DNA from 3 places in the Shewanella sp. M-Br genome. Region 2 is predicted to be linked to each of the others. Evidence: predicted binding sites of a transcription regulator. Region 2 holds the regulator's gene; each other region holds the start of a gene.
What was found. Region 2 encodes NrdR, which represses ribonucleotide reductase genes. Its sites were predicted from a motif close to AAACACNANATNTNGTGTTT; they were not measured.

Region 1 (4,678 bases), on a different contig from region 2:
CGTCCTATCAAACACATGCCCAGAACGGGGATCCCACGTGCTTTGGTTGTAACAACCGCGGCACTGGTGCTCACAGCCAGAAACAAACAAGGTCGCACGGGTACCTGGGCCATTGACCACATCGATAGGGAAATATTGATGGTAATTCATTGATGGTCACTCACAGTGCATTTCAACTTTTAACATTGGTATTTACCCCATGGCACCATTGATGCCACGTGATGCCACGTGATGCCACGGAATAAGTCTAACAGGCAAAATAAGGTAATAGTGTTACAAGTGTTTGATCCTGCGTTTTACTTCTTCTTGCTTGCCATAATTAAAGGGCCGCGCATCAGGACTGCCTAAGTAACCGCACACACGGCGCGTCACAGAAACCCGACTAGGCTCATGATTGCCACACTTAGGGCAAGTGAACCCTTTACTGGTACAACTAAATTCGCCGGTAAAGCCACAGTCGTAGCATTCATCAATTGGCGTGTTAGTGCCATAGTAAGGCACGCGGCTGTAGCTATAATCCCAGACGTTTTCCAGCGCTTCGAGGTTATGCTGCATATTGGGATATTCGCCATAACAAATAAAGCCGCCGTTCGCGATAGCGGGATATGGCTGTTCAAAATCAATTTTATCGTAAGGATTTACGCTTTTTTCCACATCGAGGTGGAAACTATTAGTGTAATAGCCCTTGTCCGTCACACCTGTGACTAGGCCAAATTGCTTCGCATCCAGTTTACAAAAACGGCTGCAAAGACTCTCACTTGGCGTGCTATACAGACTAAAGCCATAACCTGTTTCAGCCTTCCACGCATCGGTAGCCGCTTTAAGATAAGCTACAATAGCAACGGCTTTTTCCCTTAATTGTGCATCATCAAAGACATGGGTTTGGGGACCATAGAGTGCATTCATAGTTTCATGCAGTCCAATGTAACCGAGTGAAATCGAAGCGCGGCCATTTTTAAAGATTTGCGCCACATCATCATCTGCGCGCAAGCGTACACCACAGGCGCCTTCCATATAGAGGATAGGTGCCACGCGGGCTTTAACACCGTTCAGTCGCTCAATACGGGTATCCAGTGCTTTACGGGCTAATACTAATCTGTCATCTAAAATACGATAAAACTCAGTCTCATCGCCATTGGCTTCTAAGGCAATCCGCGGCAGGTTTAAACTGACCACTCCCAAATTATTGCGCCCTTCATGCACAAGCTCGCCATTTTCTTCATAGGTGCCTAAAAAGCTACGGCAGCCCATTGGGGTTTTAAATGAACCGGTCACTTTCTCGACTTGCTCGTAGTTGAGGATGTCGGGATACATGCGCATTGTTGCGCATTTGAGCGCCATCTGTTTTACATCGTAATTGCAATCGCCCGCTTTATGATTAATACCATCGCGAATCGCAAACACTAGCTTAGGGAATACTGCAGTCTTGCGATTTTTACCCAATCCCGCCATCCGCACTTTGAGCATAGATTGCTGAATTAAGCGTGATTCCCATGACGTACCTAAACCAAACCCAAAGGTCACGAACGGTGTTTGGCCATTGGCAGTGTGTAAGGTATTGACCTCATATTCCAAAGACTGGAATGCATCGTGACATTCTTTTTCAGTTTGTGCCGTAGCAAAGGCTTTGGCATCGGTGATCTTCCAATTCAGGGCAATTTGGTAATGCTTGTCGTAGCTCTTAGCGACAAATGGCGCTAACACTTCATCAATACGGTTGATAGTTGTGCCGCCATAGATATGACTCGCCACTTGGGCAATGATCTGCGCGGTCACTGCTGTCGCTGTTGAAATAGACTTAGGGGTTTCAATTTCGGCATTACCCATTTTAAAGCCGTGGGTCAACATGCCAGCTAAATCAATCAACATGCAGTTAAACATCGGGAAAAACGGAGAGTAATCTAGGTCGTGGTAATGGATCTCGCCCGCTTCATGGGCAGCGACCACATCCTTTGGCAAAATATGACTCTTGGCGTAATGTTTGGCTACTATGCCCGCGAGTAAATCCCGCTGAGTAGGAATGACTTTTGAATCTTTATTAGCATTTTCATTGAGCAAAGCCGCATTGCTTTGCTCAACTAAACCACGGATTTCGAGGTTGAGTTTACTGGTCGCCTCACGGCACACATCTCTGTCGTGGCGGTATTCGATATACACCCGCGCCAGGGACTTGTACGGCCCTTCCATCAGTAAATTCTCAACCGCATCTTGTAGATGGTGGATATCGACTTCAGCTAATGGCGCGACGCTCTGACTGATACACGCTGCCACTGTCGCTGCATAGTCGCCATCCTCTATTCCAACTGAGTTTGCAGCGGCATTCACTGCATCCCTTATCCTTGTTTCATCAAAAGGTGTGCGGCAACCATCACGCTTAATTACGACTGGCATTGTTCAGTTCCTCTCCATCTCGCCTAAAAATTAACACTACATCTAGTGATTTTAAAAGCATAAAACACAATATGTAGAGCATTAGGCTACAACAACGATGAAGCGTCCATGATCCAGATCATAGTTTTTAGGATGAAATAAAAGAACAAACCAGAACTGCAGCTAGGCCCAATTATCTGAAAATTGCGCCTTGACCTGCTGATTAAACCCAGCTAGTTGAATGCGTGACAATTTATGTTTATCACGCACTATGGATGTGAATTAACGTTTAGCAAGCGCAAGATAACTACTGAGTTGGCCCGATGCAGATTGATGTGACCCCATAGATGAAGCGAGTTGCATCATAGATTTTAGCCCCTGCCACTGCTGCTTTTGAGCATCCGTAAGCGGAGGTTCAGAATTCAAATAATCTGTCAATTGGCTAAGGACTTTCGTGGCCTTCTGGGCTAGCACCGGCGACTGAGCATCATCCATATTGGTTAAGACGTTTTTAGCATCAACTAAGGTATTGATAAGAGGATTATTAGGTGATTTTTTAGCTAATGACTTGATTTCATCATCTAAAAAATCTTGCAACGATTGTTTAGTCGGCGTTGTTGTGCTCGGCACTGTAATACCGTTTTTCGATAAACGCTCGAGTTGCACATCCGATAAAATGCCATCTTTTTGTAAGCGCGACACCAATGCGGGAATATCGGCGACGCCAAATTGACCATCGGCAAAAAAATCCTTCGCCATCGATTGAATTTTCTGTGCGCGTTGCGCCCTTGGCGACAGCGCTATCTCATCGGTTTTACCGTTATCGGGTTTGGAAGCATCCGTCTGCGTTTTATTTGTTTCTGTCGTAGTATCGGTTTTAGCCGTGCTCGTCTTTTGGCTATTGGCACCATAAGCATCGGCGATACTGGCACTGCTGCGATTAAGATTAAAGGCATTTAAAATAGAATTCATCGTCAAAAATTCGGCGTCTAAGACTCAATGACGGTTTTAAAGCAAAAACTAAGCCAATCAAGTATTAATCTTTGCAGAACCTGAATTCTCGGGTAGCGAACAGCACCAGCAGCTTTATCTCTAGGACTGTAAATCTTCAATAAGGGCAAGACATTGCCGCCTCAATAAATCGAGTGCCTCGAAATCCATCTGCACTTTATTCAGCAAAGTTTGCTTCAAGGCTAGAGCTTCATGCTTAATCGCCTCTCCCTGAGCCGTCAGAGTGATCAATTTTTTCCGCTCATCTTCAACGCAGGCCAAACGCGTGATCAAGCCTTTTACCTCTAACCGCTTGACGATTGGCGTTAGGGTTCCCATATCGAGTTTAGTCGCCATTGATAGCTGGGTTTGGCTACAGCCATTTTGACGCCACAGGGTTTGCATCACCAGATATTGAGGAAAAGTTAACTCGTATGCCTCGAGTAAAGGCCGATAAGCGCGCACTAATGCATTGCTCGCAGAATATAACGCGAAACAAACATTATCGGATAAACAGAGTGGATCGCTAGAAGCTTGGCTATGAGTCTGTTTTGTAGCGTCTAGCTCAGGTTGAGGTAAGCAATTCTGCACGTTTAAGCGCCTGTCATTTAAACATAACGCTATCTTATCCGATCTGTCCCACCCCATCTAGTTTGCGCGCAAACTATTTGCATTCAATCTTAAAGCCACGTAGAGTAAACATCATTAGTTTGCGCACAAACAAAAGGTGAGTTTTTATGAAGAGTATGACTGAAACCCGTGAAATCCATCTAGCTAATCGCCCAGAAGGCATGCCTACAGCACAGAACTTTACTTTAGTAAATAAAGCGTTAGCACCGCTCGCTGATGGACAAGTGCTGATTAAAAATCTATGGATGTCGGTTGACCCTTACATGCGCGGGCGCATGGTTGATCGCAAGAGTTATGTTCCGCCCTTCGCCTTAAATCAAGTCTTAGAAGGCGGTGCGATTGGTGAAGTTATCGCGTCAAAAAACACCGAGTTCCCGGTTGGTACTAAAGTCAGCAGCATGCTAGGTTGGCGTGAACACGCAGTCACAGATACCGCAGGACTGACAGCTTTACCACTAACTACGCTTGATAATTCACATTTCCTCGGCGTACTCGGAATGCCAGGCATGACAGCTTGGACAGGACTGACTCGCATTACAGATTTAAAAGCGGGTGAGACACTGTTCGTTTCCGCAGCCTCTGGCGCAGTAGGTAGCGTAGCCTGCCAAATTGGTAAACTAATTGGTGCTCGTGTAATAGCCTCTGTCGGTTCAGATGAAAAAGCTGAATTATTAAAAAGTTATGGTGT
Region 2 (4,678 bases):
GTCTTTGCCATCATAATTCATCAAGCGTTCAAGATAACGGGCGATTAAATCCACTTCGATATTCACCTTATCGCCCGCTTGCAGGTCGATTAACGTGGTTTCACCTGCGGTATGCGGCACTATGGTCAAGCGGAATCGACTGCCGTCCACTTCGTTAACCGTCAAACTCACGCCATCAATGGTAATGGAACCTTTATGGGCAATGTAACGCCCAAGCTCTGCGGGTGCGGCTAACCAAAATTCAATGGCTTGACCACGCACTAAGCGTTGCTCAACCGTTGCAATACCGTCAACATGGCCGCTGACCATGTGGCCGCCTAAGCGTGTGGTTGAGGTAACGGCCTTTTCAAGATTTACCTTAGTGCCCACTTTGTAGTGAGCAAAGCCGGTTAGACTCACGGTTTCGGCAGAGACATCAGCCACATAGCCGTCGACTAATTGCTGCACAACCGTTAAACACACACCGTTGGTGGCAATACTGTCGCCTAAACGCACATCGTTTAAATCCAGTTTGCCGCTCGCCACGGTAAGACGAATATCATCGCCTTTACGCTCCAGTTTGCGCAGGGTGCCAACGGCTTCAATAATCCCAGTAAACATGGTTAACTCACTTAATTAAATAAAGAAGTAATAAGGCATAAGACTCAAGGTTAAACGGTTATCTTGCTCCAATTCGATTTAGATAAAGAGGTATCAAGCATAACGCTCAAAGTTAAACGGGTATCTAGCCCTAATTTGCGCTCATCTACCAAAATTAGTGCAGGAATGTGTGCCATGGTTTGATAATCGGGCAATTGCAGCAGATTACGCCCATACCCACCGAGGATTTTCATCGCTTGGTACAGCACTAACTCATCGGCAAGCCCCTGCGCTAAAAATGCGCCCGCTAAGGTTGCACCCGCTTCCACCAGCACGTGATTACAGCTTTGGCCTAAATAGCTTAATAGTTCAGGCAATGAGACGCGACCTGCAATTGCAGGTAACACGAGGCAACTCACATGGGAGGGCAATTGTGCTTGAAACTCTGCGGAATAAGCCACGGTCGAGACCAAGAGTATGGGCGATACGATAGCCAAGCAGGCGGCCGATAACGGCAAACGGGCACGGCTGTCGAGTATCACTCTTAATGGCTGCAGTAATTGCGCCTCGGTTACACTGTCATTTAAGCTGCCAAGTTCCTGATAACGCACATTAAGTAAAGGAGCGTCTGCCAGTATGGTTTCGATCCCCGTGACCAGTGCACAAGAACGTAAACGTAATCGCTGCACGTCGCGGCGAGATTCTGGACCAGTTATCCATTTAGACACACCGTTAGACAGCGCGGTTTTACCATCAAGACTCGCAGCCAATTTGACTGTAACTCTGGGTAAACCCGATTCCATGCGCTTCATAAAGCCTAAATTCAAGGCATAGGCTTCATCGCGATGTAATCCCACATCCACTTCAATGCCGGCATCGCGCAGCATTTGAATACCGCGACCAGCCACTTGCGGATTAGGATCTTCAACCGCCACCACCACGCGTTTAACGCCAATATTGATCAGCGCCAAGGCACAGGGTGGCGTGCGGCCATAATGGCTACAGGGCTCTAAGGTGACATAGGCCGTTGCGCCGCGGGCGTGTTCACCAGCCATACGTAACGCATGCACTTCGGCGTGGGGCTCACCCGCTTTTTGATGATAACCTTCGCCGACAATCTGATTATCTTTAACGATAACGCAGCCCACACTGGGATTGGGCCTCGTGGTGTAAAAGCCTTTGCGCGCCAATTGAATCGCGCGGCTCATCATTTGGGTATCGAGTACGGACCAACTTATGTTCAAGCTCATGTTCAACCCTGTTGTTAAAGGTTTCGGCTTTCACCAGTCTTACAAATCTGTTTTTAAAACCTGTCTTGCAGAAGCTATTAATCAAAAGCCTCTTTTAAAGCTAGCGCAACTAAACACCGATAGACTAGCCACAAAAATCGAATAACTACTTTTGTAGCTTGGCGATGGCTTCGCCAAATTCAGACACGTCTTCGAAGGCGCGGTACACAGAAGCGAAACGTATGTAGGCGACTTTATCTAGGCTCATCAATTGCTCCATCATTAAGTTACCCACCATTTCTGACGGCACTTCCCGCTCGCCAGTGGCGCGCAGAGTAGACTTGATTTTGCTGAGTGCTTGCTCGATTTCATCCATAGATACGGGGCGTTTTTCAACGGCGCGTAACATGCCACCTTGGAGTTTTTCTTCATCGAAGGGTTGGCGTGAACCATCGCGCTTAATCACCCTAGGCATGACTAATTCGGCGCCTTCGAAGGTGGTAAATCTTTCATGACATTCGGTGCATTCTCGACGACGGCGCACTTGGTGGCCTTCTGCCACTAATCGGGAATCGATGACTTTAGTATCTGTCGCGCTACAAAATGGACAATGCATTGAGCCTCCTGCCAGAGAATGGTCGTAAAGCGTTAATGGGTTTACCTGTTAAATCTCAGTCAAACGCAATGGATTTAAGCCTAAGATTTTACCAATAAAAATGGCCGCAAGATGCGGCCATGGGATTTTATCCTATTTATGGGCTGAGGTTAACCACCTGATGCTTGTTAGGCTCAGCACCACAAAAAGGAGACTATTTACAGATTAACCGTAAACAGGGAAACGTGCACACAGTGCCAATACTTGGCCCTTAACACGCTCAATCACAGCAGGATTGTTCGCATCATCAAGGATGTCACAAATCCAGCCAGTCAGCTCTTTCGATTCCGCTTCTTTAAAGCCGCGGCGCGTAATGGCTGGCGTACCGATACGCACACCTGAGGTCACAAAGGGTGAACGTGGATCATTTGGCACTGAGTTTTTGTTCACGGTAATGTTAGCGCTACCTAAGGCGGCATCGGCTTCTTTACCCGTTAAGTCACGACCAATCAGGTCAACTAGCATTAAGTGGTTGCTGGTTCCGCCAGAGACGATTTTGTAACCGCGCTCAAGGAACACTTCAACCATAGCTTTAGCGTTGTTAACCACTTGCTGTTGGTAAACTTTAAATTCTGGCTCTAGGGCTTCTTTGAACGCCACCGCTTTACCTGCGATAACGTGCATCAATGGGCCACCTTGACCGCCAGGGAATACCGCAGAGTTCAACTTTTTGTACAAGTCTTCATCGTCAGCAGCAGATAGGATCACGCCACCACGAGGACCCGCTAAGGTTTTGTGAGTCGTAGATGTCACAACGTGTGCGTGTGGTACTGGGTTTGGATAAACGCCCGCAGCAATAAGACCGGCAACGTGTGCCATATCGACAAATAAATAAGCACCGATTTTGTCTGCGATTTCACGCATTTTTGCCCAGTCAACGATACCTGAATAGGCAGAAAAACCGCCGATCATCATCTTAGGCTTGTGTTCTATGGCAATACGTTCCATCTCGTCGTAGTCAATTTTGCCAGACTCGTCGATACCATAAGGAATGATGTTGTACAGTTTGCCAGAGAAGTTAACGGGTGAACCGTGGGTCAAGTGACCACCATGGGCTAAGTTCATGCCCAGTACGGTATCGCCAGGTTTTAACAATGCCATGTAAACCGCGCTGTTTGCCTGTGAACCTGAATGAGGTTGTACGTTAGCGTAAGTTGCGCCAAACAGTTGTTTAGCACGTTCAATCGCTAAGGTTTCAACTACGTCCACATACTCACAACCACCGTAGTAACGCTTGCCAGGATAGCCTTCAGCGTACTTATTGGTTAACTGTGAACCTTGCGCTTCCATCACGCGTGGACTGGTGTAGTTTTCAGAAGCAATCAGCTCAATATGCTCTTCTTGACGCAGAGTTTCATTCTGAATTGCGTTAAACAGTTCCGGATCATAATCTGCGATATTCATATCTTTTTTCAGCATTGCTTACTCCAGCTGCCAATTCTTATAGGTAGGGTTGCGCGGTATTCTACTCGGAACGCGGTCACAATCCCAGTATTTGAAACATGAAATTCCTGCAGATAGTGCTTGAACTTGGCTCATTGTCGAGTTGAGTTCGGCGCGCAATCGAGTAGAATTAGCCGCATCATTAGTCACTTAAGATAGAGAAAAATGGCTCAGTTTGTTTACAGCATGCTGCGGGTGGGTAAAATTGTTCCGCCTAAGAAGCAGATCCTTAAAGATATTTCTTTAAGCTTTTTCCCCGGCGCCAAAATTGGCGTACTCGGCCTCAACGGTTCAGGTAAGTCGACGCTACTGCGCATTATGGCGGGTATCGACACCGAAATTGAAGGTGAAGCGCGCCCAATGCCGGGATTGAAAATCGGTTACCTGCCGCAGGAACCTAAACTCGATCCGAATCAAACCGTGCGTGAAGCGATTGAAGAAGCGGTATCAGAGGCAAAAAATGCCCTGACTCGCCTCGATGCCGTTTACGCAGCCTACGCCGAGCCGGACGCCGATTTCGACGCCCTTGCAAAAGAGCAAGGCGAACTCGAAGCCATTATTCAAGCCCAAGATGCCCATAACTTAGAGTATGTCCTTGAGCGCGCCGCCAACGCCCTGCGTCTGCCAGATTGGGATGAGAAAATCGAAGTATTATCCGGTGGTGAACGTCGCCGCGTGGCGATATGTCGTTTGCTGCTTGAAAAGCCAGAAATGCTGTTACTGGACGAACCCACCAACCACTTGGATGCGGAATCCGTGGCTTGGCTTGAGC
Region 3 (4,678 bases), on a different contig from region 2:
TCTCGTGGAATAACGGACATGCACCTTGCTCTTTGGCTAAGTTCATTGAGGCTTTCAGTAAATAGTACTGAATCGCTTCGAAGGTTCTGTGGGTTAAAGCGTTCGCGCTACCATCGGAATACTTCATGCCGTTTTTCGCTAAATAGTTAGCGAAGTTGATCACGCCTATGCCTAAAGTACGGCGATTCATCGAGGCAATTTGAGCGGCCTTGATAGGGTAATCTTGATAATCCAATAGATTATCCAGTGCGCGTACGGCGAGGTCGGCTAATGGCTCAATATCAGATAACTCTTTGATAGAACCTAAGTTAAGTGCTGACAGCGTACAAAGCGCGATTTCACCTTCTGGATCATCGATGTTGTTTAATGGTTTAGTCGGCAGGGCGATTTCAAGACACAGGTTAGACTGTCTGATCGGCGCGACTTTTGAATCAAACGGGCTGTGAGTGTTGCAGTGATCCACGTTCTGAATGTAGATACGGCCCGTTGAGGCACGCTCTTGCATCATCAGTGAAAACAGCTCAACGGCTTTTATCGTTTTCTTACGAATGCTGCTGTCTTGCTCATATTGCAGATATAAACGTTCGAATTCGTTTTGATCTTCAAAGAAAGCATCGTACAAGCCAGGTACGTCAGATGGGCTAAATAAACTGATGTTTTCGCCTTTGATCAGACGTTGATACATGACTTTGTTCAACTGCACACCGTAGTCTAAATGACGGATACGGTTGTCTTCGACGCCGCGGTTATTTTTCAATACCAGTAGAGATTCGACTTCTAAGTGCCAAATAGGGTAGAACAGGGTCGCAGCACCGCCACGCACGCCGCCTTGAGAACACGACTTCACTGCGGTTTGGAAATACTTATAGAAAGGTAAACAACCTGTGTGGAAGGCTTCACCACCACGGATTGGGCTCCCTAAGGCGCGAATACGACCGGCGTTAATACCGATACCCGCACGTTGGCTGACGTATTTCACGATAGACGAAGCGGTCGCGTTGATAGAATCTAAGCTGTCACCACATTCGATCAGTACGCAAGAGCTAAACTGACGCGTTGGGGTGCGCACACCGGCCATAATTGGCGTTGGCAGCGACAGTTTAAAAGTTGATACCGCGTCATAGAAATCTTTAACGTATTTCAGGCGCGTCTCTTTTGGATAACGGGCAAACAAGCAAGCCGCGACCAAAATGTAAAGGAACTGCGCGCTCTCATAGATTTCGTGGGTCACACGGTTTTGAACTAAATATTTGCCTTCAAGCTGTTTTACCGCAGCGTAGGAAAAATCCATATCGCGCCAATGGTCGATATAGGTATCCATCACATCCAGCTCTTCGCGGGTGTAATCTCTTAAAATGTGTTGATCGTATTTACCCAGCTCAACCAATTTAGTCACGTGAGCATACAATGCGGGCGGTTCGAACTGACCGAAGGCCTTCTTACGCAAATGAAACACCGCTAAACGGGCAGCGAGGAACTGATAGTCCGGTGATTCTGGAGAAATTAAATCCGCCGCAGCCTTGATAATGGTTTCATGGATAGCTTCGGTTGGGATGCCATCGAAAAACTGTAGGTGCGAGCGAAGTTCAACTTCCGAAACAGAAACGTTTTTTAATCCCTTGGCTGCCCAAGTAATTACGCGGTGTATTTTTTCGAGATCGATATTCTCACGATCGCCACAGCGTTTTGTGACTGTCATAGTGCTATTCATTTGGAGATAGGCCTTGGTTCTTATATGTATTTAGGTGAGCAAAATCACCGTACGTATCCTTGTAAAACAATCAATAATCGTCCCTTAAATACAGCTGACTGGTTACAAACGAGTCAATTAAGCGGCGAGCTTCTAGTGTGTCTGATTGTTACCTATACACAAGATATGGTGTTTTAAATTATATGGGATACAAGATAGTGAGGTTTGCCCCTATTTGCAAGTCTGAATTCAGGGGACATCTTGTGGATAACGTGAGGATAAAATTTTGCGTTAGTAACGACTAACCTTGAAGCTCAATTTCAGGTTAGCGTGTCACACTCATGGGGGATTTTTAGGCGATCTTTTCTTTAGATCGCGATCGCTCACGAGTGCCGATCTTTTATCCGCCTGACTTTTTCCGTGGGTCATAAATAGTATGCTGACACACTGATGTTCGTCAGTGAAGTTACGTATTGGATGCCTTATTCGTGAGCATTGTAGGCGCTGTTTTTGGTTGATGTTGTTAAGCCAATGCTTCGATTAGTGCTTGATGTAGCTCAGTTGGGCTCGCAAAATGCGCGTGCGCTGGCCATTGCAACGGCTTGTCGTTCACGCCCAGATAACCCCATAGGGCAACGCCGCCTAACATGCCAGCAGCCTTGGCCGCGAGCAAATCTCGCTCGGCATCCCCAAGATACAAAATGTGTTCTGGAGCACAGTTCAGCTGTTGTGCGCCTAACAGCATAGGTGCAGTGTGGGGTTTTGGGTGTTTTGTAGAATCGCCACTAATGATAACGGGCATACGCAAGTGTAAATTCAGTTTTCGCAATAAGGGACGGGTAAACCGGGCTGGCTTGTTGGTGATCACCCCAAACGGCAACTGAGTTAACTCGAGCCAGTCGAGTAATGCCGCTATGCCTGTAAATAGCGCACAATGATCGCCATTTATGCGCTGATAGTGGGCGAGCAGTCCTTGCTGTACTTGAGACCGAAGATCTTCTGCCGCATCAGGGATCGCTGCATCGACTAAGGCAAAACTGCCGTGGGATGCGGCGTAGCGCATGGCCGCTAACGGCTGCGCGGCAATGCCGATGTCTTGAAGACTTAAATTGAGGGCTTGCACCAGATCCGGCGCGGTATCGGCTAAGGTGCCATCGAGATCGAACAGTACGCCTTTGATCTGTGCCAGACTCATATTAATCAACCTTACGCGTCGCTATCATGTAATTCACATCAACCTTAGGCGTGTACTTAAAAATGCCCGTCAATGGGTTGTAGCTTACCCCTAAGGCATCGGTACAGATAAGATCGGTATTATCTACTAGCTCAATCAGCTCCGAAGGCTTAATGAATTTTTTATGCTCGTGGGTGCCAACTGGCAGCATTTTTAGCAAATATTCCGCACCTAAAATGGTGTGCACGTAGGATTTAATGTTGCGGTTGATGGTGGAGAAAAACACATGACCACCGGGTTTGACCATGTCACAGCATGCTTTAATCACAGATTGTGGATCGGGTACATGTTCGAGCATTTCCATGCAGGTCACCACATCGTAATAGGCTTGATGATCTTGGCTGTGGGCCTCGGCGGTATTTTTTACATAATTAATGCTCACGCCCGTTTCGAGGGCATGCAGGCGCGCGACTTCTAGGGGCTCATCACCCATATCTAAGCCATCAACCTCGGCGCCGATGCGGGCCATGCTTTCAGACAAAATGCCGCCACCACAGCCGACATCGAGCACTTTCTTGCCGAAAATACCGCCTGCGGTTTGATCGATATAGTTTAAGCGCAGCGGGTTTAATAGATGCAGCGGCTTAAATTCGCCGTTGAGATCCCACCAAGTTTCGGCCATACGTTCAAACTTTGCGATTTCCTGTGGGTCTACATTGGTATTCTGATGCATGCTATTACCTGAAGAAGCTGTATTGTGCGGCTATTATAACGACTATGTTTGATAAACAAAGTGCTCGACTGAGCTAAGCCCTTGTGGTTGAGTGAATTTTCAGCAGTTATCTGCTTTTATGTTAATTGTTGTGCTCCGTATCGACCTTTTACTTTATCCCTTTGACGATTTTTCCTCATCGTAAGCCGTGAATTTCAACGCTTGTTTATCGCACAAACGACCAAATTGACAGTGTTTTCATCTATTAAGCCACCAGACTCTCAATTCGATAATGATAGGTCTGGCGACATTAAATAACTGTGTTAGAATGCCAAATCACGTTTTTGGGCTAGGCAATGATACGGATTATACGTTGTCGGCTATTTTTCAGGGGAACGAGCAGTTTATGACTGATCTGGCATCATCTATTTCGCCAATTAATATCGAAGACGAACTAAAGAATTCGTACCTTGATTACGCCATGAGCGTTATCGTGGGACGTGCATTACCAGACGTGCGCGACGGCTTAAAGCCGGTTCATCGCCGTGTTCTGTTTGCCATGAGTGAATTGAAGAACGATTGGAACAAGCCTTACAAAAAATCTGCCCGTGTGGTCGGTGACGTCATCGGTAAATATCACCCCCATGGTGATTCTGCTGTTTATGACACTATCGTCCGTATGGCCCAGCCATTCTCACTGCGTTACACCTTAGTAGACGGCCAAGGTAACTTCGGTTCGGTCGACGGTGACTCAGCGGCGGCAATGCGTTATACCGAAATCCGTATGGATAAGTTAGCGCACCAATTACTGGCTGATCTTGAAAAAGAGACAGTGGATTTCGTCCCTAACTACGACGGCACAGAACAGATCCCAGCTGTATTACCTACACGCGTACCTAACCTGTTAATTAACGGTTCATCGGGTATTGCCGTGGGTATGGCAACCAACATCCCACCACACAACCTAACGGAAGTCGTGAAAGGCTGTTTGGCATTGATTGAAGAACCCTCACTGTCGATTGAACAGTTGATGGAATACATTCCTGGTCCGGATTTCCCCACTGCAGCGATTATCAATGGCCGTAAAGGTATTATTGATGCC

Region 1: a site for NrdR is predicted at 2,423-2,442, ahead of nrdD (anaerobic ribonucleoside-triphosphate reductase). Genes of this name have one in related genera too.
Region 3: a site for NrdR is predicted at 1,866-1,885, ahead of nrdA (class 1a ribonucleoside-diphosphate reductase subunit alpha). Genes of this name have one in related genera too.

What each region holds. Positions count from the first base shown of each region.
Region 1 is NZ_BJBV01000006.1:162,168-166,845, forward strand. Features, by position in the region: gene nrdG (anaerobic ribonucleoside-triphosphate reductase-activating protein) at 1-150, opposite strand, end outside; gene nrdD (anaerobic ribonucleoside-triphosphate reductase) at 274-2,391, opposite strand; gene AAA952_RS06865 (hypothetical protein) at 2,653-3,342, opposite strand; gene AAA952_RS06870 (MarR family winged helix-turn-helix transcriptional regulator) at 3,463-3,951, opposite strand; gene AAA952_RS06875 (NADP-dependent oxidoreductase) at 4,098-4,678, shown strand, end outside.
Region 2 is NZ_BJBV01000024.1:51,480-56,157, forward strand. Features, by position in the region: gene AAA952_RS18285 (riboflavin synthase) at 1-600, opposite strand, end outside; gene ribD (bifunctional diaminohydroxyphosphoribosylaminopyrimidine deaminase/5-amino-6-(5-phosphoribosylamino)uracil reductase RibD) at 651-1,829, opposite strand; gene nrdR (transcriptional regulator NrdR) at 1,975-2,424, opposite strand; gene glyA (serine hydroxymethyltransferase) at 2,629-3,882, opposite strand; gene ettA (energy-dependent translational throttle protein EttA) at 4,072-4,678, shown strand, end outside.
Region 3 is NZ_BJBV01000005.1:173,506-178,183, reverse strand. Features, by position in the region: gene nrdA (class 1a ribonucleoside-diphosphate reductase subunit alpha) at 1-1,711, opposite strand, end outside; gene AAA952_RS05850 (HAD family hydrolase) at 2,214-2,885, opposite strand; gene ubiG (bifunctional 2-polyprenyl-6-hydroxyphenol methylase/3-demethylubiquinol 3-O-methyltransferase UbiG) at 2,887-3,597, opposite strand; gene gyrA (DNA gyrase subunit A) at 3,983-4,678, shown strand, end outside.